DNA from 3 places in the Agarivorans sp. JK6 genome. Region 1 is predicted to be linked to each of the others. Evidence: predicted binding sites of a transcription regulator. Region 1 holds the regulator's gene; each other region holds the start of a gene.
What was found. Region 1 encodes sigma-54, which starts transcription at its own class of promoters, with help from an activator protein. Its sites were predicted from a motif close to GTTGGCACGNNNNTNGNNT; they were not measured.

Region 1 (10,530 bases):
GGGACCGGATGCCCGTGCCGTTGCATGGTCAATTACAACTAGGGTGGAGAGAATAAACACTATGTCGTTTGAAAAAGTCAGTCAGTCATTACTGGTGCCGGGAGGCATTGGCGAACAAGAGCTAAGTATGGCGCTGACCGAAGTGGCAAAACACCAAATTGATTATGCTGATCTGTTCTTCCAACATAGCCGCCACGAATCGTGGGTGTTGGAAGACGGTATTGTAAAGGAAGGAAGCTATAACATTGAGCAAGGCGTAGGAGTTCGCGCGATAAGTGGCGAGCAAACCGGTTTTGCCTATTCCGATGTGATTAATAACAGCGCGTTATTACAAACGTGCCAAGCAGCACGAGGCATCAGCTCAAAAGGTGTAAACGCCAAGATTAAACCTTTTAGTAAGGTTTCTGCTGAACAGTTTTATCAAGCTGATAATCCATTAGTGAGTCTGTCTAATCAGCAAAAGATTGCCCTATTAGAGCGAGCAGACAAATATGCGCGCAGCTTAGATCCTGCTGTTACTCAAGTAATTGTTAGCTTGAGTGGTGTTTATGAAGAGGTATTGGTTGCTGCCAGTGATGGTACCTTAGCGGCCGATATTCGGCCCTTGATTCGCTTTAATTGTAGTGTGTTGGTGGAACGTAATCAGCGCCGGGAGCGAGGCTCTGCTGGTGGCGGTGGACGTCGAAATTACAGTTACTTTTTAGAAGATGTTAATGGGCGCGAGCGGGCCATGGGCTTTGTTGATGAAGCAGTGCGCCAAGCCTTAGTAAACTTAGAGGCTGTAGATGCCCCAGCTGGCTTAATGCCGGTGGTATTAGGTGCTGGTTGGCCTGGTGTATTGCTGCACGAAGCTGTCGGTCATGGTCTAGAAGGCGATTTTAACCGTAAGGGCTCTTCGGCTTTTAGTGGTTGTATGGGTGAGCAAGTGGCCTCAAGCCTATGTACTATTGTTGACGATGGTACCTTAGGGCAGCGCAGAGGCTCTGTAAATATTGATGATGAAGGCACACCAGGACAATACAATGTATTGATAGAAAATGGTGTACTGAAAGGCTATATGCAAGACAAGCATAATGCTCAGTTAATGAATACACGCTCTACTGGTAATGGTCGTCGTGAATCTTACGCGCATTTACCTTTACCACGTATGACCAATACTTATATGTTACCTGGCGAAAGTGAACCAGAAGAACTGATAGCCTCGGTGAAAAAAGGGATCTTTGCGCCTAATTTTGGTGGCGGACAGGTGGACATTACTTCGGGTAAATTTGTATTTTCCGCTTCAGAAGCTTATTTAATCGAAGAAGGAAAGATTACCGCGCCAATTAAAGGTGCAACACTGATTGGTTGTGGTCCAGAAGCAATGCAACAGGTGTCTATGGTAGGCAATGACCTCGCTCTTGATCAGGGGGTTGGGGTATGTGGCAAGGAAGGCCAAAGTGTACCTGTCGGAGTTGGTCAACCCAGTGTTAAACTCGATGAGTTAACGGTTGGCGGTACGGCGTAAACTAATTGCATAAAAAAGGGGCTTAGGCCCCTTTTTTTGTTCTTAGCTTATTAAGCGTTTTCTTTTAAATACTTAGCTAAATCTTGGTGAGCCTTTGCTGGTTTTTCTTGCTCGGCTTCTTTTTTGGCTTGGCGCACTAATTGGCGTAGTTTTTGGCGTTCTAAACTTGGGTTTTGCTCAAGCAACTGATTAATTGCAGCATCGCCTTCGGCAACCAATAAATCTCGCTGTTTTTCCAATGCTAGCTGCGCTTGAGCTTGATAAATGTGCTTGTTGCGAATTTTATCTAAGCCTGCACTGATTGCTTCTTCATCTTCGGTACGCATTACCTTGCCAATGTAATTCATATGGCGACGCGCCGCTTCCCGTTTGTCTTTTAGGCGTTTAGCTAAGGCAATGGCTTCGCGCAGTGTTGGGCTCATTTCAATAGTGGCGAGCTGCGGGTTGGTAAGGGCAACTAACTCGGCACCAATTTTTTTCAGCCGATCTGCTTCACGTTTGATTTCAGACTTGCTGATCCAATCGTCTTCATCATCATAGGGCTGTTGATTCTTCATTTTTAACTCTCGTGGTACTTTTTTTCATATCTTACCAGTTCTTGCATATGGTCGCTCGATGAGTTTTGTTATGCTAGTGCCATGCATGGAGATGAAGAATAACAATGAGCCCTGAAAAACAAGTTAGCCAAGAGTTAAGTCAATTGAAGCAGGCGGTGGAATTCGCCTTAGAGCAAGCCAAACAGTTGGGTGCCGATGAGTCTGAAGTATCGATTTCGAAGCAAACCGGGATTTGTGTAGCAACCCGTGATCAACAGGTTGAGACTTTGGAGTTTAATCACGATGGCGCCTTAGGTATTGCCGTATACTCAGCTAATTGTAAGGGCAGTGCTTCAACCTCAGACTTAAGCCCAGAAGCGATTAAAAATGCAGTGAAAGCTGCCTATGATATTTCGCAATACACCTCTAAAGACTCAGCCGCTGGAATCGCCGATAAACAACTTCTAGCTAGCGATATACCTGATCTAGAGTTATTTCATCCTCATCCCTTAGAACCTGATTATTTTATTGATGTGGCTAAGCAGTGCGAAGATATTGCTTTGCGTAACCCACAAATTAAGGCGAGTGATGGTGCTAACATCAATAGCCATTATGGTGTGAAGGTATATGGTAATAGCCACGGCTTTTTAGCCGGTTATCCAACTAGTCGTCATAGCATTAGTTGCATGCTAATTGCTGGCGAAAAAGAGATGCAACGTGACTATGCCTATAGTGTGGCGCGTGATTTTACAGATCTTGATAGTATTGAAACTATCGCAGCTAAGGCCCAGCAGAAAACCTTAGGGCGCTTAAATAGCCAAAAAATCTCTACCTGCGAAGTACCCGTAGTATTTGACCAAGATGTAGCAAGTGGGCTATTTGGTCATTTAGTTGGGGCCATTAGTGGTGGCAACTTGTACCGTCGTTCGTCGTTCTTGTTAGATAGTTTAGGCAAGCAATTATTCCCTAGTTGGTTGTCGATTTATGAAGACCCATTTATTAAAAAAGGCTTGTCGAGCACGCCATTTGATAGTGAAGGCGTTGCACCAACCGCGAAACACATTATTGCTGACGGTAAGTTAGAAACTTACTTACTTACCAGTTATTCGGCGCGTAAGCTGGGAATGCAAAGTACCGGCCATGCTGGTGGTATTCATAACTGGAAGGTTAAGCACAGTGGCATAAGTCGCGCAGAGTTACTTAAGCAAATGGGCACTGGCTTGCTAGTTACAGAGATGATGGGCCAAGGGGTAAATACCGTAACCGGTGATTATTCACGTGGCGCAGCAGGTTACTGGGTCGAAAACGGTGAGATTGCTTTCCCCGTGCATGAAATTACTGTGGCCAGCACCCTACAAGAGATGTTTGCTAATATTGTAGCGATCGCTGACGACTTTGATAAAGAAAGCGCAATACAGTCGGGCTCTGTGCTGATTTCATCGATGAAAGTAGCAGGTAGCTAGGCGTTAATTCTCAGCTCTTAACCTTGTTGTTTGAACAGGTTAAGAGCCCTTGACCAGATAACTCTGTCGTTTAGGCCAGCACTAAGGTGGCCATCCCTAAGAAAGAAAATAGCCCCATTACATCTGTCACGGTGGTTAATGCCATACCGCCTGCTAGTGCTGGGTCAATTTTAAATTTCTTCATTAACAGCGGAATAGTTACGCCGGCCAAACCGGCCAGTGACATGTTAATAAACATCGCGCCAGCAATAATAATCCCTAAGGTCCAATCGCCTTTCCATAGAGTAACGACCAAGGCAATGACAGTTGCCCAGATAATCCCATTTAGCATGCCAATCGCAGCTTCTTTGCCTATTAACCAACGTGAATTACCTTCACCAATATGACCTACGGCTAAACCACGAATAACCAAAGCAAGGGTCTGATTGCCTGCGATTCCTCCCATGCTGGGTACAATAGTCATTAAAATGGCCAAGGTGGCTAACTGCTCTAGGGTAGATTCAAACATATTGCTGATGGAGGCCGCGACTAAGGCAGCGCACAGGTTTACTGCTAACCAAAAGGTGCGGCGTTGGGTACTTTTAACTACTGGGGCAAAGGTATCTTCATCATCGTCCATGCCCGCCATACCCATCATGCTGTGTTCAGCATTTTCGCGAATAATATCGACCACATCATCAATGGTGATCCGACCTAGCAGTTTGCCTTGTTCATCAACTACCGGAGCCGAAATCCAGTCATGGCGTTCAAATAATGCTGCTACGTCGTTTTCATCCATAGATACATGGATGGTCTCTGCGTTCCCATCCATTACTTCTCGAACATTAACGTTGGGGCTTACTGTAAGCAGAGTAGATAAAGGAATATCGCCCAGTAGCAAGTCATCTTCGTCAACTACGTACAGGGCGTCGGTAGCCTCTGGCAGTTCGCCACGTAAACGTAAGTAGCGCAATACCACATCGATACTTACGTCGGCTCGCAAGGTAATGGTATCGGTATTCATGATACTGCCAGCAGTATCTTCAGGGTAAGCTAGAGCCGCTTCTACACGGTGCCTGTCTTGACCATCCATTTGCTCAAGAACTTCTTGGTACACGCTGTCGGGCAGACTTCTTAGTACATAAGCGATGTCGTCGGTGTCCATGCCTTCAGTTGCGGCGGCCAGTGTTTCTGGTGCCATTAACTGAAGTACCCCTTCCATTACATCTTCGTTTAGCTCTTCGAGAATTTCACCATGTTGCTCGGGGTCGGTAAGTTGCCATAATACTTTACGCCCTGCTGGTGGGCTAGATTCTAGTAATAGTGCTACGTCACAGGGAGGCATTTGATGAAGCATGCGCCTAACATGCACGAACATACCACTGTCGAGGGCTTGATTTAGCTCCTGTAAGCGTTTGTGCTGATTAGGGTTTAACTCCATCTCTTCTGGCATAAGCGATCCCTATTGTTATTTTGTTATGTGCTGCTTGCTAATAGTAGCTTGGCTTTATTGCGTATAGATTTATTCTTCGTTGAAGTTAGCTTCTACTAGGGCTTGAACCGCATCTAGAGCGGCTTCTGCGTCTGCACCTTCAGATACTATGGTTAGCGTACTTCCTTGCGCGCTGGCTAGCACCAGTAAACCCATAACGCTGGCAGCAGAAGCCGTTTTCTCACCATCTATAATACTCAGCTCAGCGTCAAATTGCTGTGCCAGCTCAACCAACTTGGTGGCAGGACGTGCGTGCAGGCCTAATTTGTTTTTTACTACTACTTGTCTAGTGAGCTTCAAGGCGATGTTCCAAAGTTCGGTGGCGTCGTTGTACTTTTCGATGAGCGCTAAAGAGGCTAGCAAGTTGCTCGGCCACATACACCGAGCGGTGTTGTCCGCCAGTACAGCCAATCGCAATGGTTAAATAGGCACGGTTGTTAGCTTCTAAATGCGGTAACCAAGATTGCAATAACTGGCTAATTTGTTCGATATATTGGCTAACTAAAGGCTGCGCAGCCAAGTATTCTTGCACGGCTTTATCTAAGCCGGTAAGTGGGCGCAGCTCCTCTTGCCAATGTGGGTTAGGTAAAAAACGCGCATCAAACATGTAGTCGGCATCGTTAGGCACGCCATTTTTAAATCCAAAGGATTCGAACACCAAAATTAGCTGTTGTTGTTGGTCACCAGTAACGCGTGAGCGAATCAAGCCGCTTAGCTCGTGTACCGATAAACGGGAAGTATCGATACGCAAATCGGCATTTCTAGAAATGGGAGCTAATAGCTCGGTTTCTGATTCAATCGCTTCTGCTAAAGATAAATTACTTTGGCTAAGCGGGTGTACCCTGCGTGTTTCGCTGTAGCGACGGATCAGCGCTTCATCTTTAGCATCTAAAAAAATGCTTAATAGATTAATGTCTGGTCCTGCATCTCGTATTAGCTGTCCTACCGGTGATAGCTCATCGGGAAGATTTCGAATATCAATGCTAATGGCTACTTTAGAATAGGTTTTTTTTAAGTTGTCGATAAGTGATTGCCAAAGCACAACCGGCAAGTTGTCGACGCAATAGTAGCCGAGATCTTCCAATACTCTTAAGGCGACGGTTTTACCTGAACCCGAGCGCCCACTAACGATGATCAGTTCCATGATAATCCCTAAGGCTGATTAGAGTATTAGGCTACCATGATGTCGTACAATTCGTCATCACTTTGTGCACAACGAAGTTGTTTACATATTTGCTTATCGTTAAGTTTTTCAGCTACTTGAGCTAGAGTATTAAGATGTTGCTTACATTGATCTTCGGGTACTAGTAATGCAAATACCAAGTCTACCGGCTTGTTATCTATAGCATCGAAGGAAATAGGGGGATCGCAACGCAAGAAAACCGCTGTGGCTTGATGCTGATTGTCGATACGGCCATGAGGAATAGCGATGCCTTGGCCAATACCTGTACTGCCCATTTTTTCTCGATTTAACAAGCTTTCAAAAATGCATTGAGTAGTGGTATCAAGCTGCTTGGCGGCCAGTTCGCTTACTATTTCTAGGGCGCGTTTTTTTGAAGAGCATTGAACTGCACTTTGGGTGCAGTCCAAGCTAAGTACTTTATTTAGTTGCATGGGGGTGGCTAACGTTTGTTAAGTTTTTCTTTATGTTTGATGACTTGGCGATCAAGTTTATCAATCAGACTGTCGATGGCGGCATACATGTCAGAATGCTCAGAGGTTGCAAATACTTCGCCGCCGTTTAAATGTAATGTGGCTTCAGCAATTTGGTTCAGTTTTTCTACGTTGAGGATGACGTGAACGTTATTGATCTGATCGAATCGTCGGGTGAGTTTGGCAAACTTGGTGTGGACATATTCTTTCAAAGATTCAGTTATTTCTACGTGGTGTCCAGTAAGGTTAATTTGCATAGATATCTTCCCCTTTTAGTGGCCTTAGATAAGGCTCTTACGTTGGTTAGAAGGTGGAATTGCTAAAGACTCACGATATTTAGCAATCGTACGTCTTGCCACCTTGATCCCCTGATCTGCCAAAATATCAGCAATTTTGCTGTCGCTGAGTGGTTTACTGGTATTTTCGGCAGCTACCAGTTTCTTGATTAATGCACGAATAGCGGTTGATGAGCACTCACCCCCGCCATCGGTAGCCACATGGCTAGAAAAGAAATACTTAAGCTCGAAGATGCCGCGAGGTGTATGCATGAATTTTTGGGTGGTTACCCGGGAAATGGTGGATTCATGCATTTCTACAGCTTCTGCAACATCGTTCAGTACCATTGGCTTCATGGCTTCTTCGCCATACTCAAAAAACGCCTGTTGATGATGAACAATGCAGTTGGATACTTTTAATAGGGTTTCGTTGCGGCTCTCGATACTTTTAATAAACCACTTGGCTTCTTGTAAGTGGCTACGAATAAACTGGGTATCGTTAGCGTTGGTAGAGGTTTTACTTAAAGATGCATAGTGGGAGTTAACACGCAACTTAGGCATTGCATCTGGATTGAGTTCTACAACCCAGCGACCTTGGCGTTTTACAACCGATACATCCGGGATAACATACTGGGCTTGATTAGGCTCAACCGCGTTACCAGGCCGAGGTTCAAGCGTATGAATCAAACGCATGACTTCGCGTAGCTGGTCTTCTTTAAGTTTGGTTTTGCGGGCTAATAGACGAAAATCGCGATTAGCTAATACATCTATGTGATTTGAAACTACATCTTTGGCTTCATTTAGCCAAGGTGTGTCTTCGGCAAAACGGCTTAATTGGATTAGTAAACACTCTTGCAGCGAGCGCGCTGCTATACCAACGGGGTCGAAATGTTGGATGCGTTTAAGTACTGCTTCTACTTCATCTAGCTCTACATCTAAGTCATTGTTATCGCTTGAACGTAAGCCTTCTAGTAGCTGCTCACAGTCTTGGGTGAGGTAGCCCGATTCATCTACCGCATCAATAATGGCTAAAGCAATGGCTTGGTCTACTTCACTAAATGGAGTGAGTTGCATTTGCCACAATAAGTGGTCTTGTAAAGAGTCGACAGTTTCGCCCTGAAACAACATATCGTTGTCATCGCTCACGGCGCTGCCAGATGAGCTGGCTGGGGCAGAGCTGGCGCTGTAGATATCGTCCCAAGTAGAGTCAACAGGAAGGTCGTCAGAAACAGTTTCTTGGTTAATGGCATCGCCTGCTTCAATTTGACTGTTGTCTATGTCCGCAGTGGATTCGGCCTCGGTAGACTTCTCGTTGGCAGATTTAGCGTCGGTTGCGTCACTATCACTGGCGTGAGACTCATCCGCCTCAAGCAGAGGGTTACTTTCCAGAGCCTCTTGAATCTCTTGCTGTAAATCCAGTGTTGAAAGCTGGAGTAAGCGAATGGCCTGTTGTAACTGGGGGGTCATGGTTAACTGCTGACCAAGACGCAACTGCAAAGATGCTTTCATTAACTACCGCTGTTCCTTCTTCTTATTGTCTTTTTTTAAACTTGCACTTTAACTATAGCTTGAATTGTTCTCCGAGATAAACTCGTTTCACATGTTCGTTTTCGAGAATTTCTTCTGGCTTTCCTGAGGCTATCAATTCGCCTTGGCTAACGATATAGGCATGCTCACAAACATCGAGAGTTTCTCGAACATTGTGGTCGGTAATTAGTACACCTAGACCGCGATCACGTAGGTGTTCAATGATCTTTTTAATATCGATAACAGAAATAGGATCTACCCCTGCGAAGGGTTCGTCAAGCAAAATAAACTTAGGTGCGGCGGCTAGAGCTCTAGCAATCTCAACTCTCCGGCGTTCACCACCTGACAAGCTCATGCCTAGGTTTTTGCGAATATGGCCAATGTGAAACTCTTCAAGAAGGTCGTCTAACGCACCAATTTGTTGCTCTTTATCGAGGTCTTTTCGGGTCTCTAATACGGCAAGAATGTTCTTCTCCACAGATAAGCGGCGAAAGATAGACGCTTCTTGCGGAAGGTAGCCAATGCCTTTACGTGCACGAGTGTGCATCGCTGTACTAGAGATATCGTCATCATCGATGAGGATTCGGCCTTGGTCACGAGGCACCAAACCCACCACCATGTAAAAAGTGGTTGTTTTGCCAGCGCCATTGGGACCTAACAAGCCAACAATTTTACCGGTTTCTACATTTAGACTAACGTTTTTAACGACCTTACGGCCCTTATAGGCTTTAGCTAGGTTTTCAGCAATTAGGGTACTCATTATTGCTGGTCTTCCTTGGGCGTTAGTTCGTCAAGCTGCTGCGGTAGGAAAATAGTAGTTACACGGCTGTTTTCGTCGCCTTGTGCCACCATTTCTTGTTTGTTGATGCTGTATTTGATCATTTTACCTTTTACCAAGCTCTCTTCTTGTTTGAGTTGAGCATTGGTAGTGAGTGTTAGCGTTTGGGTTTTTAGGTCGTAACGCACTTCGTTAGCCTCAGCTTCAATTGGCTTGCCGCTATCAAGTAATTGATAAAACGTTGCTGGTTCGCCTTTAGCGATCATTACTTCGCTGCCTTTTTCCTCGCTACCAATAACACTGAGTTCTTCGGCGTGCATTTTAATCGAGCCTTGAGTCACCACAACATTATTGTAAAAGGTAACTCGGTTTTCTTTGATATTGACCTGCTGGCGGTCAGCATCAACAATAATTTGTTTGTTGAAGTCGTCTTCTAGTGCTTGTGAACCCCAAGAAAGCATAAACAAGCTAGCTGCAAGTGCTAACTTACTCTTGTGGGTTGTGGTAAACCGCTTCGATATCATCTAATAAAGTCACTATTTCGTTGGCTAAATCACCGTCCATGCCAACGCCATACAGTTCGTATGAAGGGCCATAAACGGTAACAGGTTGATCGCTGCTCATGGTTTCTGTTTGCAGGTCGATCTCCAATTTTTCGGTTATTAAGTCGCGAACATACTCGCCACGGCTTAAATTTTTAATTACTACATTGTCATTTAAAATGACGTTTTGCTGCTGCTGTACTGTAGCGTGATCGGCCACAATTTGCCATACAGGTTGGCTTGGATCTGGGTACACTAAGATCTTTGGTTGAGCAAAAGTTGTGTGCTTAAGTTGTTCAAAAAACTCCATTTCCTCAGCGTAGATCCGATAGCGCGGGCTGCCGTCTTCGCCAAAACTCACGCTGTAGAGCTTTTCGGCAACAAAGTTTGGTTTGCTGGCTTCGCGTTTAGCACTTAGCTGCTGAGTTTCCGAAGGACTCAGCTGCCACAGCACCAAGGCTAAGATGAATAAGCTCGCAAAGAACCAGGTTGGGCGATTCATACACTCATACCTTGAGCATTATCAAGCTCGCCTTTTGCTTGCAGTATTAGATCGCAAAGCTCTCGAACCGCACCAAAACCGCCACGGGTTTGGGTGATAAAGTTGGCACTTTGTTTACACAAGGGATGAGCATCTTGCACGGCTACACCTAAACCACAGGCGCGCATTACGGAGGTGTCGACCACATCATCGCCAATATAGGCTACGTTTTCAGAAGCTAATGACAATTGTTCAAGCATTTGCTGGTAGGCGACGAGTTTGTCTTGTTGGCCTTGG
Region 2 (10,530 bases), 2.2 Mb from region 1:
TAAGTAGGTCGTTCATTGCCATAGCTTAATTACTCCCCTTCAACCGCTTGTTGACTAAATTCCGCAAAATGTTTGCCGTCTAAAATCTGACCAATCTTATTGGCATATTGAGGATCGGTGGCATAACCAGCAGCTTGTAATTCCTTAGCGTACTGTTTTGCGTCCATGCCGTTGGCTAAAGCTTGTTGGTAACGCGGCCCTTCCACAAACGATAAGTAGTCTTTAACACTATCTTCAAATGAGTCATATGAGCGAAAGGCTGCTCGTTCTTGATTGGCTTGACCATTTCTATACTCTAAAGTGTTCACAACTGCCTTATCTCCCTGCCAGCGATTATCCGCTTTTATCCCAAATAGGTTGTGGCTACTTGAACCGTCACTATTTGCGATAACCTTTTTACCCCAACCCGACTCAAGCGCAGCCTGTGCAACAATTGCCATCGGTTCAATGCCTTTGTCAGCGGCCAACTTTTTGGCTACAGGCAAGATTGCTTGAATAAACTCTCCAGGAGAGGCAAAACTTTGCCGATTTATTGCCGCTGCTTCCTCAGTTTTTTCACTAACGGCAGCGCTGGCATTATCTTTTTCTAAAGTTTTGCTACTTGCGGCCGTTACACTAGACGATTGAGCAATATTCTTGCCAGTTGTATCTGAGGCATTTAAAGAACGCTGTTGAAGATCAATATTTTGGCCACCACGCAATACAGATGCTGGCGTAACATTGGCTGCAGCGGGATCGAGCTGGGCCACTATTAAATCGGCAAGTCCTAAAGCACCAGAAGAAGATAATTCCAACGCCATTTGGTTATCATGCATGTCTCGGTAAGTTTGCGTGTGGCGATTATTTAATGGCGTATCACTTTCAAACAATTCATTACTCTTACGCATCTGTTTCATCAACATCTGCATAAACAATGACTCAAACTGACTGGCAACTTGCTTTAGTGCCTTGTTCGGATCTTTTTGAGCAGCACTTCTTAGCTCATCTAAACTGGCTAAGTCGTGGTAGTTTGCTGATTGTTTGACTGCGTCCATTGCCATGTTAAATCACCAACAACTCGCCTTGAATAGCACCAGCTTGTTTTAGCGCTTCTAATATAGAGACTAAGTCACCAGGCGCAACCCCTACCCGATTAACAGCACGCACTAAGTCGTCAAGCGATGCGCCGGGGTCAAAGTTGAACATTCTTGAGTCTTCTTCCGTTACTTCAATTGTGCTCACGGTAGTTTCTACCGTCTCTCCATTGGAGAATGCATTAGGCTGAGAAATTAACGGGGTTTCGGCAATTTTAACGGTTAAACCACCGTGAGTAATTGCAGCAGGTAACAAGCGAACGTCTTTACCGATTACAATGGTACCAGTGCGCGAGTTAACAATAATTTTGGCTGACTCTGAGGCAGGTTCAAAGGTTAAGTTTTCTAAAGTAGATAAGTACGCTACGCGCTGACCGGGGTCGCGCGGGGCAAATACTTGTACCGACGCAGCATCCATTGGCGTAGCAGTATTGGGGCCTACTAAGCCATTGATAGTATCAGCTAAACGTTTTGCAGTAGTGAAGTCGGAACGCTTAAGGTTAAAGGTGATCGTATCGCCGCTCATAAACGGCGAAGGAACCGAGCGCTCTACAATTGCGCCGTTTGGAATGCGGCCAACAGTAGGTGTATTAGAAATCACCTTAGAGCCATCAGCTCCCTCTGCGCCGAAACCACCTACAATTAAACTCCCCTGAGCCAAGGCATATACTTCGCCGTCGGCACCTTTTAGAAAGGTTTGAATTAAACTTCCGCCACGTAAACTTTTCGCTTCACCAATGGCAGACACGGTAATATCGATAGTTTGCCCAGGCTTAACAAAAGCGGGTAATTCAGCATGCACAGCCACAGGCGCAACGTTCTTAATTTTTAAGTTAGTCCCCGGAGGAACCGTAATCCCAAAGTTACGTAACATTGTTGCAAAAGACTGCTTGGCAAAGTCACTATTTTTTTCACCAGTACCAGGCAAACCTACCACTAAGCCATAACCGGTTAATTGGTTAGAACGCACACCGGCAATGTTTGCTACGTCTTTAACACGTGCTGCATTTACCGAATTTGCAACTAAGCATAAACCCAAGCTCAGTATTACAATGCTTCGTTTAAACATAAGATTACTCCTAAAACTCAGGGCTTAGAATGGCCAAACAGGACCATTAAAGAATTTAGATAACCATCCCTGATTAGTGGTATTAGCAAAATCGCCGGTACCACCGTATTGAATGCGTGCATTGGCAATGCGTAACGATGTAATAGAGTTATCTGGTGCTACATCTTCAGGGCGTATAATGCCCGTTAAGCGAATATACTCATTGCCGTTATTCAACATTAGCCATTTTTCACCGCTAATGATTAGATTACCGTTGGCCAAAACTTGAACAACATTAACCGAAATATTGCCATTTAAGCTGTTACTTTGAGCAGCGTCGGCTTCACCAGTAAAATCGCTACTTTGGCTTAAACCAAGTTCTATTGGATTACCATTAATTGTAGCTACACCACCAGGTACTGTGATTTGGTTTAGATTTAAGTTCTTGTCTTTAGCCAGCTCGTTACTGGCTGACTTGCTGGCCTGAGTACGCTCAGCTAGGGTCACCACAATAATGTCACCAATTCGATGGGCTTTTTTATCTGAATACAGATTATTAGAGCCACTTTCGGTGAATAGTGAACCAGTAATTCTTGCTTCTACGGCCACATCTTCTGGATATACCGGCGCAAACTCAGGATCATCTGGCACTACGGCGGTGTTTACGCTGGCACAGCCAGCCAACGCCATACAGGTTGCTACTACCATTAGTTTATTCATGAGCAATCCCTCTCTCTAAACTTTGATTACAGTTGTTGCGTTGCGAAGGTCAACATTTGGTCTACGGTTGAAATCACTTTTGAATTCATCTCGTAAACACGTTGCGCTTCAATTAAGTTAACCAGCTCCTCGGTCACATTCACGTTGGATGTTTCTAAAGAACCTTGGCGGATAGCGCCTAAACCATTCTCCGATGCAATACCATTTTGAGGAGCACCACTAGCACCTGTTTCTAAATACAAGTTTTGACCACGAGGCTCTAATCCAGAAGGATTAACAAAATCTGTAATGGTGATTTGGCCAATAACTTGGCTGTCTGTTTGCCCAGGTAAGCGAACACTTACCTCGCCGTCTTCACCTACGGTAAAGCTCTGTGCATCTTCTGGTACTTGAATTTCTGGCTGTAAGGGGTAGCCAGAGCCAGGCGTCACAATTGTGCCTTCATCATTAAGACCAAATTGGCCATTACGGGTGTAAGCTGTTGTACCGTCGGGCATCAAAATTTCGAAGAAACCACGCCCATCAATCATCAAATCAAAAGCGTTATCGGTAGTTTGCACATTACCTTGATCATGGTTTTTTTGAGTGGCAATAACTTTAGCACCAGCACCAATCATTAAGCCCGATGGCATTGTCGTGTTCTGAGACGAACGACCACCCGGTTGGTTAATCGTTTGGTAAAGCAAGTCTTCAAATACAGCGCGACTTTTCTTGTAACCGACAGTACTGGCATTGGCTAAGTTATTAGAAATAACCGATACGTTGGTTTGTTGGGCATCTAAGCCAGTTTTACTGATCCATAATGCGGGATGCATAATACGCTCCTTATACCTAGCTTAATCGCAACAAGTTGTTGGTTGCTTTTTCGTTTTCTTCAGCGGTTTTCATCATTTTTATTTGCATTTCAAATTGACGTTGCATGCTGATCATATGTGTCATTTCTTGCACTGGGTTCACGTTACTGCCCTCCAGCGCTCCCTTAACCAACTCAACGGTGGCATCGGGCTGATAAGGTTGACCATTAGTGGCACGAAATAAACCGTCATCGCCTTTAGTTAACTCGCCAGCAAAAGGATTGCTTAGCTTAATTCGGTTAACTTCTTCCAGGGCATCGGCAGGTGCGCCTTCTGGCCTAATTTCAATGGTGCCATCTTCGTTAATTTCTAGCTTTTCAACAGGTAGGGGAATAATAATTGGCGCGTCTTGATTACCTAATACGGGCTGCCCTTGCATGGTTTGTAAAACACCAGCTGCTGAAATGGTAAAGTTACCATTTCGAGACAACGCTTCATTACCATCCTTGTCTTGGACCGAAATCCAACCTTCACCTTTAATCGCCACATCTAGATCCCTACCAGTGGTTTTTAACAGACCATCGGTAAAGTTTTGAGTTGGGCGCTCGGTCATAGCAAATACCCGAGATGGCATGCCTGGGCCGAAAGCCTGCATAGAGCGTGCATTCTCTAAATCAGCTTTAAAGCCTGTGGTATTTGCATTTGCAAGGTTGTTACCACGTACCGCGAGCGAGTGCATGTTTTGTTTTGCACCGGTCATCGATATATAAAGTAGTTGGTCCATATCTATTTCCTACGTCAATTAGCTGACTCAAAGGAAACAAAGCAATTAGAATGCCAGAAGATAAAGAATGAGAAACAACAAGGAAAAACGCAATTAAATCAATAAAATAAAAAGGCAGCCAAGGCTGCCTTTTTGATCAGATGCTAGTTGGCTATTAACGTATCTGAATAATAGTTTGCTGTAGCGTTGAGTTAACTTCTAAAGCACGAGAGTTAGCCTGGAAGTTACGCTGAGCACTAATCAAATTAACCAACTGCTCCGTTAAGTTAACGTTAGCTTGCTCTAAAGAAGCAGAGTTGATTTTACCAAATGTGCCCGAGTTACCTTCACCGGCAATCGCTTCACCACTTAACTGGGTTTGCTGCCATGAAGTATCACCGATTTGCGCTAAACCTTGGTTATTAGCAAATTTAGCGACCGATACTTTAGCAATATTGGTTGTTTGACCATTACTGTATGAGGCAACAACCAAACCATCTGGGCCAATATCAATACCTGTCAATTTACCAACGGTAGAACCATCTTGCGACAAACTAGATACTTCAAAGGCTGAGTTATACTGAGTTGGGCCATTTAAGTTAAAGGTAATAGTTTGCGTTGGATCTACAGAACCCGTTACTGGGTCCCATACGCCACCAGGGCCGTTTGGTGGAGCCGTTCCCAAAGCAACGGTTTCAATAATAGCAGGAGCAGTTGACGCTAAGGCACCAGTATTATCAAAAGTTAAGGTTGCAGATGCTGGAATGGTGGGGTTAGCGTTACCAGCATTAGGGGTATTAGCAGTACCACCAGCTACATCTACTGGTTGGCCGTCAATGTATATCAACTTGTGCCAAGTATTTGCCGTGGTGTCATCTTTAATAAAGAAGGTCTCAGCGACATGAGAGCCACCTTGCGAATCATACACCGTCACCGACGTGGCAGACGTGTAGGTATTGCTGTCGGTTGGGTCGAAATCGCCTATATCATGAGTAGTACCGCTCGACGGCAAGTTAAAACTCATATCAACTTGGCTAGTCATGGTAGGGTTACCTACTTCAGCACTAATTTGAATTGCGCTGGTTGCAGCCATACTCACCGCTGAAGGCGTGCCGCTGTTGTTCACGGTATAACCTTGTAGGTATTGACCTTGCGAGTTAACAATAAAGTTATCAGCGTTTAACTTAAACGCACCCGCACGAGTAAACTCTCGTGTTTGAGTGGTTAAGTCTGATGCGGTAACAAAGAAGCCTTCGCCACTAATCGCCATATCTAAAGCGTTTTGGGTAAAGTTAAGACTACCTTGGTGGAATTGCTGAGCTACATCTACAGTTTTAACACCATTACCTACTGCGGTACGAGCATTTGAGAAAATCGATGTTGCATACACATCGGCAAACTCAGCACGCGACTCTTTAAAACCAATGGTGTTGACGTTAGCAATATTGTTCGCCGTTACGTCAAGATCCTTTTGCGAGGCATTGATGCCGCTTAGAGCGATATTAAATGACATCTCTCAATCTCCTATCGTTTTACTATTCTTTGTTAGGCCTTGGCTACTTCGAGAACATCGCTCATTGCAATGCCACCTAAGCCTTCTAAATTGACGACTACGCCAGATGTGCCACCCGCTAAGCTCACGCTACCTACGCTTGCATATGTTGCGGTGGGTAAACTGATCTCTTTACCGCCCTGAACACCATTAACTTTAATGTTGTACTTACCTTCTGGCATTGGATTCCCATTGGAATCGGTGCCGTCCCAAGAGAATGGCATGTTGCCGCTTCCCTCACCTAAGTCGATAACTTTGACGACTTCACCCGCCGCGTTCTCGACCGAAACTTTTACATTGGTTGTTGCTGCACCAGTTACCGCTACACCGTCAAAACCAGTACCACCGTTATGTCCGTAATCTAGCGGGACTAACACTTTCTGGCCCACTAAAGTTGACGCCTGCAAGGCAGCCGATGAATTCATGATCGAGTTCATGGTGTCAAACTTAGTACCAAGCTCAGCAATCCCCTCGGAAGTCTGAAAGCTCGCCATTTGCGCAATCATCTCGGCGTTATCAACAGGTTTACTGGGATCTTGATACTGCAACTGAGTAGTAAGCAGTGAGAAGAAATCCTCTTGCCCTAGTGACTGATTATTATTGCTCTCTGGAACAACCGACTCTGGTTGCCAATAATTATTTTGTAACGGATCAATAGTAGACACTGGCTACTCCTTAACTTTTACCCAGATTGAGCGTGCTATTTAGCATTTGCTTCGCAGCTTCAGTTACTTGAACATTGGCCTGATAGGAGCGAGAAGCACTCATCATGTCGGCCATTTCTTCAATAACGTTGACGTTTGGCTTGAAGATATACCCTTCTTCATTAGCCATAGGGTGTTCTGGGTAATACTCTTTACGTAACGGAGCATCTGATTCAACTATGCCCGCTACTTTAACTTGTGCAGATTCAACTTGTGCTTGAGATGCTTTATTTAACTCAGCCTCAAACACTGGTTTTCTTGCTCGATACGTTTGATCGATACTTGAACTAATACTGTCGGCATTGGCTAGGTTACTGGCAGTGGTATTTAAACGTACCGACTGCGCTTTCATGGCCGAAGCTGAAATATCAAAAACATTAAAAAAGCTCATTATTGACCTCCCTTAATTGCATTACGTAAGCCACTAAACTTGCTTGAAAGAAAGTTAATACCTGCTTGATATTCCAGGCCATTTTGCATAAATGCAGCTTTCTCTTTTTGTACATCAACGGTATTACCGTCACCGGTGTCTGGTTGATCTGGCACTTGAAAACCTAGTTCGGCAAACTGGCTGTTACCGCCGCTGATGTGGCGCTCATTAGTGATGTGCATTCCACCCCCCTGCTTACTTTTAGCGGCAGCAAATGCTTTATTAAAATCTATATCTCGTGCTTTATAGTTAGGTGTATCAGCATTAGCAATGTTACTTGCAATTACCTCAGAACGGCGGGCTCTTACACCTACAGTATGCTGATGAACGCCTAATGCTTTATCAAATGTTATTGCCATATACACCTCGTTACACTTCTACGAAGAATATTTAGCAAGAGCTGTGCCAGAGTTTTTTTGACGCTTTTTGTTCAGCTAACTAAGGAACTTAGTTGTATTGGTATGCTAGATAACAGTGGCAGGGTGATGCTAGCGGCAAGTAAAGCGGCAACTATTGCCATTTACTGCCGCTTCGGGTTTAGCTTATTTTAGTTGATAAACAATGCCGGGATGGCAACGCAACATATTAAAACGATCGGTCAAGCCGGTAATAGACTCTGAGGCTCCCAACATTAAATAACCATTAGGGTTTAATGCTTGAGCAAACTGATTAAGGATCTTCGATTTCACATCAGCGTTAAAGTAAATCAAAACATTACGACAAAAAATGATATCGAATTTACCCATTAAAGCGTAACTATCTAAGAGATTAAGTGGTCTGAAGCTTACATTTTTCCGGACTTTATCATTAACTCTAAATCTGCCGTCGGTAGTCGCTTCAAAAAACTGACGCTTACGCTCTGGCGATAAACCACGCGCCAAGGCTAAAGTGTCATACTCACCACGCTTACAATGCTCGAGCATTGACGGTGAAATATCAGTTCCCACTACCTGCACCCCCATGGGTAAGGTTCCTGGGCGTTTAGCTTGGTACTCCAGTGAGGTCATCATAATAGAGTAAGGCTCTTGGCCAGAGGAGCTTGCGGCTGACCAAATCTTCACTGGCCGAGATAACTTTGTGAACTCCGGCAAGAGTTTGTCACCGAGCAACTGAAAAGGATAAGTATCCCTAAACCACAGAGTCTCATTAGTGGTCATGGCATCCACCACAGCCGCACGTAAATCACGCTCACGTAGGCTCATGGCTTTTTGAACTAGCTCGGTAAGGCTTGCTACAGAGTACTGAGCCATTAATGGCGATAAACGGCTCTTTACTAAGTATTGCTTGTTGTCACCTAATACAATTCCGCACTGCTTCTCTAGAAAGCCACAAAACTGTTTATACACATCATCTGTTATGGTTCTCAATGCATCCACACTCTATAAAGATTGACGAACAGCGGCAGCTAATTCATCTGGATTAAATTTAGCAATAAAGGCGTTAGCGCCAACTTTATTTACCATAGCTTGGTTGAATACACCACTTAGAGAGGTGTGTAATATTATGTGCAGACCTTTTAAATCTGGATGAGAACGTACTTCCGCGGTTAAGGTGTAGCCATCCATTTCTGGCATTTCAATATCAGAAATCACCAGCGCTATTTGATCAGTAATCGGACCATCTTTAGCCATAGTGGTTAACAGCTCGAGAGCTTCTCGTCCATCTTGGCAAAGTAAGGCTTCTACTCCTAAGGAGGTTACCGCGCGCTTAACTTGATTTCGCGCCACCGAAGAATCGTCAACCACCAATACTTTTTTGTCTATTTGAACGTTTGCGGCTGCTTCTTCAACAATCTCTTTACTTACAGTGGTATCAACCGGAGAAATTTCATCGAGAATCTTTTCAACGTCTAAAATAGAAACTAGCTCTTTTTCAACCTCTGTTACCGCTGTAAGGTAGTTGAACTTACCTGCACCTTTGGGCGGCGGCAAAATGTCTTCCCAATTCATATTTACAATACGCTCGACCGAGCCTACCAAAAAGCCCTGCACTGAGCGGTTGTACTCTGAAATGATGATGAAACACTTGGTCACATCTTCTATTGGGCGCCCGCCTGTAGCTGAACTTAAATCAATGACCGAAATAGTTTGGCCACGAATATGTGCCACACCTCGGATAACAGGATTTAGTTTAGGCAGCGCGGTAAGTGGCGGACACTGTAAGACTTCTTTTACTTTAAATACATTAATGCCATAGCGCTGAGACCCATTTAACCTGAATAACAACAACTCTAAGCGATTCTGTCCTACTAGCTGCGTACGCTGGTTTACCGAATCTAAAATACCCGCCATATACTTATCACTCCTTAGAAAGGGGCATCAACCTTGCTTAACCCCTGTATACTATCGCTTAATCTAACTTAATTGTCGTTTTTTTGACACCAAGAGGCTTAACATCGACTTGTTAAGCATAGACAAAAAAGCCAATTGTTACTTTGCTTTATCGGTATCATATCGGAAATGTTGATAAAAATTGCTGCTTCACTCGTATTATTTTGTTTTAGTCTTACTGCTCACACTAGTGAGCTGCACTCGCAGCTTGAAAAAGCAGCAGTAGATTTTGTTTATTCGCAGATAACTCACGACAATAGTCAAAAAATTGAGCTAACCGCTAATCAATTAGATGAGCGAATCGCGATCCCTGACTGTTCGACGCCTTATCGTTACAGTTTAGCCAATGGTGAGGTACGTAGAAACACCAGTGTATTAGTTACTTGTGATGAACACGCAAACTGGCGCCTCTATATTCCAGTACGCAAACAAGTATTGCTTGCCGTGGTAGTAGCAGCCTCTCCCATCCAGGAAGGTGCCGCCTTAACTAACGCGCAACTTACCACTAATTTTTTACCCGAGAATCGCTTACGCGGCAGTTACTTCACAGAGCTAGAGCTGTTAGTTGGTGCTAAACTTAGACGAGCAATGCGTAAAGACCAAATTATAACTGGGCGCGATATTTGCATAGTTTGCAAAGGTGATGCTGTTACCATCTCCGCCAATGCAGGTGGGCTGAATGTAACAACCCAAGGTACCGCTTTGTCTAGTGGCACTATCGGTGATACCATTCGGGTTAGAAATAATCAGTCTCAGCGTCTGGTCACCGGCCGAGTAAAAGCGATTGGAATAGTTGAGGTAAAACTTTAATTTTTTTCTAAAGTTTTACCAAAGCAAGCCGATAGCTTTATTGAATACGAAAAATTGATTAACTGTGGGGCGCCATTATGGCTTTAAATATTAACAACTTAGGTGGAAACCGTCCTAGTCAACTAGACTCAAATCGAGTTGCTGACAAAGGCACAAAAGAAAGCGCTGAACAACGTTCAACCGCTGGTTCTGCTGCAGCCCAGGATTCAGTTATGCTTACAAACGAAGCACAACAACTAAACCGTATTCAGCAGAATTTGCTCAGTGATTCAGATAGCAGAAGCTCGAAGCTCGAATCAATCAAGC
Region 3 (10,530 bases), 2.0 Mb from region 1:
TCTTCCAACAAACTTAAGGCCCGCTCGGATTCACCACTTGCCCGAGCCAATTCAGCATCCAAAATCACCATGTAATTTGAATCGCTATGGTAGGCTCTAATTTGCTCAAAAGCTTGTTGAGCGACACGTAGTCTTCCAGCGTCGATGTACAAATACACCAATTGCACCGATAAGCCTAAATCTCGAATAATGTAATCGAAGTTATCTTGCAAAAGTAACTGCAGCTTGTAAGGCTCATTATTACGAAGGTAGAGTTTAGAAAGCATTCGGGTAGCCCCGAGATCACTAGGCTTTTGACGCAAGTACTGGCTCAAGTACTGTTGGGCTTTCTCGTCGTTTTCCAAAATAAACTCCGATGCGCCTTGAATAAACAGCAAAGTATTTGCATCGGTGAGTTCCTGAGTTTCTGCCGCAGAAACCTTTTGAGATAAATCCGCTAAGGCTCGCTCGGCCATTTCGGTATTGTCTTCACCGGCAAACAAAGTAGCACCAATCAGTATCGCTGTGGGATCGTTGGGTGTTTGTTCTTGGATTATCTTTAAGTAGCGTTTAGCTTGCTCAGTCTGATTAAGTTTAAGGTGAGTCATCACTAGGCTTCGCAAGATTTTTGGGTCTTGAGGATCAAGTCGATAAGCAGTTTGATAATGTTCCAAGGCAAGGGGTAAGTTGTTCTGACTCGCTGCTAAATCCCCTTTCAACAACCATGTTCTCTCATTATTTTTGGCTATTTGTAATGAGCGGTCTATCCACTGTTCTGCAAGTACATATTCTTTTCGCCTTAAATATAAGGTTGCCAAGGTATTCATCGCACTTGGCTTATTCGGCATAAGTTTAGTCGCTTGCTCAAATTCATTGCGTGCTAATTCTGGTTGAGCACTTTTCAAATAGATTCGACCACGCAATAACTTCCACTCAAACAAACTCGGCTTAGAGAACTCATTAATTCGCTCTTCAAACGCAAGCAGTTCGTTAGTTTTCCCCTGCAACAGTAGGATATTGCCAAGCAGTGGTAATACCAGATTGATGTCAGCTCCCAAGGCTAAGGCTTCTTCTAATTGTTTCTCAGCAGAACCTAAGTTATTTGCGTTAAAGTAAACTTTGGCGAGCAGTAGCTTTGAGGAAAGGTGTTCAGGATTAGCTTTTAGTGCATTTTTTAAATGGATGAAGGCTTCATTCTCTTCTCCACTATGAAAGGCTTTAACGGCGAGTTCGTACTCGTTAGCCTGCTGATCAGCAAAGCTAAGATTTGTTACACACAGTAAACACAGAGCTACTAAAAATTTGTTCATTATCAAAGCTAATTCCTTGTTGCTTCAAGGGCTAGTCAATTAAGCCTTAAACAGTATCTAATGAACAGGTAGTAAAAAAAAGACAAAAAAATACGAAATACAGAGTATTTCGTATTTTTGATTAAACAGGAAAAGGAAGTATTGGTTTAAGCTTGGCGCTTTCTGCTACGTAATGCGATGCCAAATAAGCCAGCTGCAAACATTAGTATTGTGCCAGGCTCTGGTACGCTGGTTACGGGTACTTGAGGGCTATTAGCTTTAACACCGGCCAACTTAAATGCATCGTTAGCGGTTGAGAAACCCATATCTCCAAAGATTGGGTTATATGCACCAATTAGCCAATACTTAGAAGAAGCACTAGAGCTGATTGATTGATATGCGTATGAGTTAGCATCGTCGACCTGAGCTTCAGTTGACCAAGCACTTGCCACATCTCCCCAGTTACTACCAGCTAAAGTAGGAGTATCGTTACCAGAGTATGCTAATACAGTTACATCAGCCTCCCTGTTACGACCCTCTTTAGCCCAGCCCAACGAGAAACCAGCAAGGTTTACTGCTTCATCGAAGCTAAGTAAAACCATGTCATAATCTTTCTTCCAATCGCGATTGTTGTAGCTGTCGATTGCATGGTCTGGAGAGCCATCACCTTCATCACGGTTTTGTAAGGTTAAACCATAACCGTTTGCGTAATCTAGCTCGCCACTTTCGATATTCTGAGCACCACCGTCGGTATTAGACCAGCCAGAAAGAGTAAGACCGTTACCACTGAAGGTATTACCATCACCGCTTCCGCTTTCGGTAAATGTGCTAAAGTCCCATGTTTGCGTTGAGCCAAAAGCAGACAACGAAACCGCGCAACTTGCTACTAATAAAATTTGTTTAAACACAGTGCCCCCAAAATAGCAGTATGTATATCTTTAATATCACTAAGCAGATTAAAGCAAAAAGCAAGCCAAGATAAATAACTCTTTATATACAGCAACTTAAATAATAGATTTAAATTATTATTGTCATATTGTAAAAAATACCGACAACAATTGCTGAGTTTTTGTGCTTATTACTAATCAATGCATCAAATAAGTGACAAAACTTCTATCCGAAAGAGTAACATTTACGCTCAAAAAACACACTACCAATAGCGTTCTACCGTTACTTGCCCTGGCTTTCGTCGAAGGTTTTTCTTTAAGCCTTTATTCTCAAGTATGCTTTGAGCATCAGTGATCATTTGCGGATTACCACACATGATCACCTGAGAGTCTTGTGCATTAAGACTAAGCCCTACTGCATCCTCTAGTTGATCCGCTTCCAGTGCAGCTGGGATCCTGGCCCTGAGTGCGTCGACGCAATCTTCTCTGGTTACCATGGCTTGAAAGACAAATTTATCCGCTTGCTCATTTAAGTACTTATCAATCAGCTCTTGATAAGCAATATCCTTAGCTTTTCGTACACCGTAAACCAGCACAATTTTTTCAAACCGCTCCCAAGGCTCTGGAGTTTCTAACATTGAGAAAAATGGGCCTATTCCAGTGCCCGTTCCAATCAACCAAAGGTGCTTAGCGGGAGGGACTTCGTCTAGTACCATAAACCCTGCCGCTGCAGTTGAAACTTCGATGCTATCGCCAGCTTGCAATAAGTGTAAATTGGGTGACAACAGCCCATCTTCCACCTTAATAGCCAGTATTTCTAAATAGTCTGTGTTGGGAGGGTTAACCAGCGAGTAAGCACGGGCAATACGCTTGTCGTCTCGCATTTCAGACAACTTGATAAACTGCCCCGCCACAAAAGGATCTATCTCTGCTTTAATGCGCAAGGAAAACAGTTCATCGTTCCAATCAATACGTTGAATTACTTTACCTTCAGTCCACATAGTTGCTCCTGTTGTAAAACGTCTTCACTCTTTTGACGCTATCACGTCACCGTGGTGCTCTACAAAAATCAGTTCGCTAGTATCAAATCCAAGCTCTTTAGCTTGATGTACTAAATCGGTACGAATGGCGTGAGATAGCTCGGGGCTTCTAGCCAACAACCACAAATAATCTCGGTTTGGTCCTGCCACTAGAGCATATTGATAGTCTTTTTCGTCTAAAGCAAACACCACGTAAGCGCCGTAAAATGGCCTAAAAAATGACACTTTCAAGTGTGCAACATCAGGCTCACTAACAAACTGTGCTACACCCTCTGCTTCAAACCACTGGTGGTCTTGCTCAGAAAAGCCTTTATTAAGAACAGATACCTTGCCGTCATCACGCAGAGTATAAGTCGCAGTAACGTGACTCATGCCGCGCTCAAATGAATGATCCAAGCGGGCGATTTCGTACCAAGTGCCTAAGTACTTATCTAGATTGAAATTCTGAACAGGTTCAATACCTTCAGGCTTAGAACTGCAAGCACTCAATGCTAGCATAGCAATGATAATTAACACTTTTTGCATACTACCTTCCTATTAATTTGCCGCTATAAGATCTAAAACCACAATGCGGCTATGCAGCCTACTAAGGTCATCACAAACAAAAACCATTTAAGCGTATTAGCGGCGGCTTTTATGGCAAATTTAACCGCGTAATGTGCGCCAATAATGTAACCTATGGCCAATACCAACCCCGGTAGCCATAACACTTGGTTCCGTGCAATAAACACCACCAAGGCCACACTAGTAAAAGCAATGGTACATACTAACTTAAGCGCATTAGCCCTGACTAAATCGTAGCGCAAACTCCCAGCCAACGCGGCAACCAAAATAAATCCGACCCCAGCTTGTACAAAACCGCCGTAAAAACCGGCAATAGCCAAGCTCCATTTAGCCGAGGGAGTATCTTTCATTTTACGCGCTTCAGTTCCTGCCTCGGGAGCAACAACACTAGGTTTAATTAGCATTAATGCCGCCATCGCCAGCATAGCGCCAAGCAACAAATATTTAATGATCCACGAAGGAGCATAAGAGGCCGCTACTGCGCCAACCAAACCACCCACTAAGGTTGGCCATAAAATCGGGGCGACATCATCAGTATCCAATTTACCGTGTTTTTTAAAGCCCAGTACCCCGGTTAAACACTGCAAAAAAATACCCACCCTATTAGTTGCATTTGCAACCTCTGCTGGCATCCCCATTACCATTAACGCAGGAAGTGTTAGATTCGATCCCCCTCCCGCCAAGGTATTGATAACTCCAGCAAATAACCCTACTGTGAGTAACAACAATCCATGATAAATTGTGAAATCCATTTAGCGCCTCATTAGCCCTTTGGTAAGTTTGACCTTATCACTGACGCAAGCTTTATTCAGTAGCAGATTTTTATCTTTAGTCTAAGCTGAGATTTTTCTATGCCAGAATAAACTTAACGTTATATGGATATCAGTAGTAAAAGGAATGGTTCAGTGAACTACGATTACAGCATTATTGGTGGAGGCATCGTAGGCCTTGCCAGCGCTTTAGAACTGATTAAGCGAAAACCTAGCGCCAAAGTAGTGCTACTAGATAAAGAATCTTCACTCGCCTTTCATCAAACAGGCCATAACAGCGGCGTAATTCATGCTGGCGTTTACTACCAGCCAGGCAGCCTAAAAGCCGAATTCTGTAAGCAGGGTTTAATAGACACCATCAGCTTTTGCCAACAGCACGACATTCCCTACTTGCAATGCGGCAAGCTACTCGTGGCCACTAATCAACAAGAATTGAGTGATATGCAGGCGCTCGCCACACGCTGTGAGCAGAATGGCATTAAGGTAAAACCGCTTAACGCCAAACAACTGCAGGAAATAGAACCTAACATCGTTGGCTTAGGTGCTTTGCAAGTAAAAGACACCGGCATCGTTAGTTATCCTCAAATCTGCCAAAAACTGGCCGAGTTATTTCAACAAGCGGGCGGCGAAATTTTGCTGTCTCACCAAGTAACAGGATTGAGCGAACAAACCGATAAGATATTGATTGATACGCAGCATGGTCAAATCAGTAGCCAATACCTTATTGCCTGCGGAGGGCTGATGGCCGACCGCCTATGCAACATGCTTAAGCTAGATATCGACTTTCAAATTGTTCCTTATCGAGGCGAATACTATCAATTACAACCTCGTCATAACCAACTGATTAAACACCTTATTTACCCCATCCCTAACCCTGATTTACCATTTTTAGGTGTTCATCTTACTAAGATGATAGATGGCAGTGTGACGGTTGGTCCCAACGCCGTACAAGGTTGGTCCAGAGAGGGTTACAACAAGGGGTCCTTTAGCCTTGCCGATACCAAGGAAATGCTCGGTTTCAAGGGTTTTTGGAAAGTGGCTAAACAGCATTTTCGTAGCGGTCTCAGCGAAACCAAAGACTCCATGTTTAAATCAGGATATCTACAGCGGGTAAGAAAATATTGCCCTAGCTTAAACATACATGACCTTCGCCCTTATCCTAGCGGCATTCGGGCTCAAGCAGTGTTAAGAGATGGAACCTTGGTTCACGACTTTTTATTTGCAAGCAGCCCGCGTAGCTTACACGTATGTAATGCGCCCTCACCCGCGGCCACTTCCGCTTTCCCAATTGGTAGGTATATTTGCGATAAGCTAGAGCAAGATTTAAGTCCATCGAAGTAAGTCACTAAGCTTAGCTATTAACAAGGGTAGCCAATCGGCTGCTCTTTTTAGTTTAAGCGGCATTAAGCTTGGCTATCTCTTATCAACAAACTGAGCTTAAACACCTTATTGCGAAGCTTATAATTGTTATTTGCAACGCCACTTGCACTAAGCTCTTTTCCCCCCTAGGCTAAAACGTCTAAGCAAGCAACAGCTTGATTTCACTACTTACTAGGAAGTGCAAGATGATAGAACTAGGGCAAGTTATTCCAGACACCCCATTAGCAGAACTTAATCAACAAGGTATGCAGAATCACACCAGCCATGAGCTGTTTGCGGGCAAAAAGGTGGTTCTATTTGCAGTACCCGGTGCGTTTACCCCCACTTGTTCTGAAGCCCACCTCCCCGGATACGTGGTACTGGCTGACGAAATAAAAGCCAAAGGCGTAGATCTTATTGCCTGTGTTTCAGTGAATGATGCCTTTGTTATGCAAGCCTGGGGCGTAGCGCAAAACGCAGAAAATATACTGATGTTGGGCGATGGCGATGCCAGTTTTACTAAAGCACTAGGCTTAGATATGGACACCGCCAGTTTTGGCGGGGTTCGTTCGCAGCGCTACGCAATGATAATTGATAACTTAACGGTTACTCAGCTAAATGTAGAACCACCTAAATCCTTTGAGGTGAGCAAGGCCGAACATGTTCTTAGTCAACTATAAACATCAATAAACTAGCAATGCTAAGTCGTCTAAATGCTCAACATCTAATGGCAGTGCGATTTAGTATTGTTTTTATCTGCTTATTGTCACTGTCTCAAAGTTGTTTAGCTTTTGGCATGAAAGGGCATCAACTAATCGCTTATATTGCCCAGCAACAACTCGACCCGCAAAGCCAAAAACACATCGAACAAATACTTGATGGCAAGAGCATGGTGGTACTTGCGACATGGGCAGACTATGCGAGAAAACAAAAAGCTTGGAAGCACACAGGCCCCTGGCACTACATTAATATTCCCAAAGGGCAGTCACTTGAGCAAAGCCAGCGAAACCCCAAAGGAGATGTACTCAGCCAACTGGAGTATTTTGAACAGCAGCTCAAGCAGCCGAATATAAGTAATTTAGAGCGCCAACAAGCCCTAAAGTTTTATATTCACTTTGTCGGTGACATTCATCAACCCTTGCATGTAGGCTACGCAAGCGATCGGGGCGGTAATAAGGTTTCAGTTAGGTGGTATGGAAAAAACTCAAATCTACATCGGGTGTGGGATAGCCAACTACTTGATAGTAACAAGCTGTCTTTGGGCAAATATGCCGAGCAACTTCAGCGCCAATATCCTAGCAACGACCCGCTTTTTCACTATGAAGAATGGCTAAATCAAAGCCGTGAACTATTACCGGCTGTTTATCAATTTGGCGATAAAAACTTATCCGATAACTACGCAAACCAACATCGCCCCACTTTAGAGCTACAAATTGTTCGTGCCGGCAAACGCTTAGCCGGCAAGCTAAATCATATATTTAATAACAAGCTATAGAAATGCTATGTTCTAAGTGATCCTAATTGTTTGAGCAACGTTATACTCAATATAATGTGAAGGAGCTGACAGCATGAATAAATTTTCTAGCGACAAAATTTCTGTAGGTATTAGTAGCTGCTTATTAGGTGAAGAAGTGCGCTACGATGGCGGACACAAACAATCGCGCTTTTGTCGCATCGAATTAGCCAAGTATTTTGATTTTGAACCCACTTGCCCAGAAATGGCTATAGGCATGGGCACCCCAAGAAAAACCATTCGTTTAGTTCAGCAAGAAGACGTTATAAGCATTCAAGCCAGTGACGGCAGCTTTGATGTTACCGAAAAAATGCAACAATACGCTAAACGCCGCTTACCACAGCTTAGCCATCATAGCGGTTACGTTGTATGTGCAAAGTCTCCTAGCTGCGGTATGGAACGAGTCAGCGTTTATTCACCGGCCAAAAACAACGCTACCAAAGATGGTGTTGGTATATTTACGGCCGAATTAATGAAAGCTTATCCATTATTGCCAGTTGAAGAAGACGGTCGTTTAAATGACCCCGTGCTGCGCGAAAACTTTGTTAATCGCGTGTTTGCTTATCACCAATGGAAAACGCTTGAGCACGAAGGTTTTACCGTCGCTAAAGTGCAGGATTTTCATGCTAAATATAAATACTTATTGATGGCGCACCACCCTGCCAAATACCGCGAACTGGGCCCCTTATTAGCCAACATTGGCAGCAATCAAGACCTAGAAGGTTTCGCTAGTTATATCAAAGGTTTTATGGAGATTTTGAAACATAACTGCAGCCGTAAAAACCACTGTAATGTATTACAACACTTGCAGGGTTACTTTAAGCGAGAAATCACTGCCCAACAACGTGAAGAACTGGCCGAACGTATTCATGAATATCGCGAAGGTTTATTGCCTTTGCTGGTGCCAATTAGCCTTATTCAGCACTACTTACGAGAACATCCGAACCACTACGTTGCTAAGCAAGCTTACCTAGCCCCTCATCCCAATGAGCTAAAGCTACGTTACAGTTTATAAGGCTACGACTTCCAGCTACTTAGAAACAAAGTCTTCTAGCTGCTGATGGCTTAAAAAGCCTGAAGCAGCGCCCGCTTCTCCAATTTTGTAAGATGCAAACACCATCGCCCGGCTGAGCGCTTTTTCTGGGTTACTCTCTAACAAGTAGTAATGTAAAAAACATGAAAATAACGCATCACCAGCACCAATAGTATTAAGCACGGGTCGCGTTGTTGTAGCGGGAAAATGTTGAATGGAATTTGCCTGTTGGGTATACAGCAAAGCACCGTTGCTGCCTAATCCCATCACAATAACCGAGTTGTGATAGCGCTCCACCAACTGCCAAATAAACTGATGATAGTCACCACTGACCTGCTCGTCACTCAAAAACAGTACATCGGCCAAGGCAAGAAATTGCTGGTTATATTCGTCTTCAATGTTACCTAGGGTATGTACATCGGTGGCGATCAGTTTGCCAGCTTGCTTAGCCAGCTCTAGCATTGGCCGGGCAAAATTAATGTTACAAGCAACAACTGCGTCGCTATGTAAAAGCTGTTTCTTAAAGCCTTGTTCCGAGTATCTGCGTTGCTGAATATCTTTCAGGTCTACATGAATTTGCCGCCGCCCCTCTGGGTCATACAAAATGACCGACTGTGGAGTGTCTTGCATAGTTAACTCAAAACAAGGCTTCACTTTCGGTACTTGAGCTATGGCTTGTTGCACTTGCTCTCCTGCCATATCTGGTGCCAGCAGCGTGCATAAGTCAACCTCATCACCCAAGGTGGCAAGCGCTTTAGCCACATTATATGCCACTCCAGACACACTGCTTTGAATACCGCCGAAAGGGTAAGTCACTGGATAATAGTGTTGAGGAAATCCTTCAATTTTTAAGGTGGTCTCAATATTGACTAAACCCGCAACCAAAATACGTGTCATAAAACTAACTCATTGAATATGCGTGACGAATAACGCTAACACATCAATAAGTAACAACAAGCTTAAATGCTCGATAGAGCGACCCAAGTAATTTTTTGTTGCCTGCAGACTTAATAAAAACCAGAAAGTTTTGCGTCTTTTAGTGAATTGCTTAGTCTTACTAAAAGTAATCAAAGATTCTTAACCTTGAGATCCAGTTTGTATGATATCTGAATGGCAAAACCACAAAGCCCAGCTTAGAAGCTATGTTAGCAAGCGGATAAATGACACCCACGCTGTCGATGACATCTTGCAAGATGTTTACATCAAGGCCAGTAGCAATTTGCATCAACTTAAGTCAAAGGGCAGCCTAAAAAGCTGGTTATACCGTATCGCCCATAACACTATTATGGATTTTTATCGCCAGCAGAAACCTTATGAAGAATTGCCTGAAGACTTGGTCGCAGAAGATCACGATAGTGGTAACCTCGCTCGTAAAGAGTTAGCAGAGTGCCTGCGCCCTCTCATTGATGAACTGCCCGAAAAATACGGTACGCCGCTTCGTTTAGCCGAGTTAGAAGGTTACTCACAACAACGTATCGCCGAACAGCTTGGTTTATCGCTCTCTGGCGCTAAAAGCCGAGTACAAAGAAGCCGAGTGAAATTTAGAGAACAAATGATGGCTTGCTGTGACTTTGAAGTAGGAGAAGAGGGCATCACCGACTACTCCCCCAAAAAGACAAGCTCATCAAGTAAATGTTAAATGCTGTTTGTCTGCAACAAAGCGGTTAACAAACAAATAAATGCTCGTTCCCACGAGTACTTTGGAGAATACATGCCCAATACAACTCGCCCTATTATTTCATCTCAAATAATCCAAGAAATAACTGAATGGGCCATTATGCATGGCGTAGCTTTTCGTCAAACCGATCACTCAGCCAGGCATTGTCCGTTTAGTATTGCGCCAATAACCATGCCGCGTGAAGTATTCGAACACCTACGTAGAGCCACATCTCTTATTACAAGGCTAATTAACAATGTGTCAGAAGATCACGACTTTCTTCAATCGTCGCTCGCTAAAGTGGCAAAAGCAGAGCCCTTTTTTGAACGTTTATTAGCCCTGCACCAACAAGCCCATGGTGACGCAACGCATCGCTTATCACCTGCTAGAAAACCGCTGCTAATAATGCGTACCGATTTCATGGACGACCGACAACATG

Region 2: a site for sigma-54 is predicted at 4,459-4,477, ahead of flgF (flagellar basal-body rod protein FlgF). Genes of this name have one in related genera too.
Region 3: a site for sigma-54 is predicted at 2,228-2,246, ahead of xdp1 (exosortase-dependent surface protein XDP1). Genes of this name have one in related genera too.

What each region holds. Positions count from the first base shown of each region.
Region 1 is NZ_CP113525.1:3,982,081-3,992,610, reverse strand. It holds gene OV592_RS18395 (carbon-nitrogen hydrolase family protein) at 1-56, shown strand, start outside; gene tldD (metalloprotease TldD) at 62-1,507, shown strand; gene yjgA (ribosome biogenesis factor YjgA) at 1,558-2,064, opposite strand; gene pmbA (metalloprotease PmbA) at 2,169-3,506, shown strand; gene mgtE (magnesium transporter) at 3,577-4,938, opposite strand; gene OV592_RS18370 (HPr family phosphocarrier protein) at 5,008-5,277, opposite strand; gene rapZ (RNase adapter RapZ) at 5,264-6,121, opposite strand; gene ptsN (PTS IIA-like nitrogen regulatory protein PtsN) at 6,148-6,591, opposite strand; gene hpf (ribosome hibernation promoting factor) at 6,600-6,887, opposite strand; gene OV592_RS18350 (RNA polymerase factor sigma-54) at 6,912-8,414, opposite strand; gene lptB (LPS export ABC transporter ATP-binding protein) at 8,467-9,192, opposite strand; gene lptA (lipopolysaccharide transport periplasmic protein LptA) at 9,192-9,671, opposite strand; gene lptC (LPS export ABC transporter periplasmic protein LptC) at 9,697-10,254, opposite strand; gene kdsC (3-deoxy-manno-octulosonate-8-phosphatase KdsC) at 10,251-10,530, opposite strand, start outside.
Region 2 is NZ_CP113525.1:1,782,319-1,792,848, reverse strand. It holds gene flgK (flagellar hook-associated protein FlgK) at 1-22, opposite strand, end outside; gene flgJ (flagellar assembly peptidoglycan hydrolase FlgJ) at 30-1,034, opposite strand; gene OV592_RS08525 (flagellar basal body P-ring protein FlgI) at 1,042-2,142, opposite strand; gene flgH (flagellar basal body L-ring protein FlgH) at 2,167-2,841, opposite strand; gene flgG (flagellar basal-body rod protein FlgG) at 2,868-3,656, opposite strand; gene flgF (flagellar basal-body rod protein FlgF) at 3,673-4,419, opposite strand; gene flgE (flagellar hook protein FlgE) at 4,574-5,911, opposite strand; gene OV592_RS08500 (flagellar hook assembly protein FlgD) at 5,944-6,615, opposite strand; gene flgC (flagellar basal body rod protein FlgC) at 6,626-7,045, opposite strand; gene flgB (flagellar basal body rod protein FlgB) at 7,045-7,443, opposite strand; gene OV592_RS08485 (protein-glutamate O-methyltransferase CheR) at 7,627-8,451, opposite strand; gene OV592_RS08480 (chemotaxis protein CheV) at 8,464-9,375, opposite strand; gene flgA (flagellar basal body P-ring formation chaperone FlgA) at 9,544-10,224, shown strand; gene flgM (flagellar biosynthesis anti-sigma factor FlgM) at 10,302-10,530, shown strand, end outside.
Region 3 is NZ_CP113525.1:1,267,929-1,278,458, reverse strand. It holds gene OV592_RS06030 (tetratricopeptide repeat protein) at 1-1,289, opposite strand, end outside; gene xdp1 (exosortase-dependent surface protein XDP1) at 1,436-2,176, opposite strand; gene OV592_RS06020 (ferredoxin--NADP reductase) at 2,419-3,156, opposite strand; gene OV592_RS06015 (lipocalin family protein) at 3,181-3,720, opposite strand; gene OV592_RS06010 (sulfite exporter TauE/SafE family protein) at 3,753-4,511, opposite strand; gene lhgO (L-2-hydroxyglutarate oxidase) at 4,665-5,870, shown strand; gene OV592_RS06000 (peroxiredoxin) at 6,095-6,568, shown strand; gene OV592_RS05995 (S1/P1 nuclease) at 6,586-7,383, shown strand; gene OV592_RS05990 (YbgA family protein) at 7,457-8,416, shown strand; gene OV592_RS05985 (carbohydrate kinase family protein) at 8,432-9,331, opposite strand; gene sigZ (RNA polymerase sigma factor SigZ) at 9,534-10,073, shown strand; gene OV592_RS05975 (glutathione synthase) at 10,146-10,530, shown strand, end outside.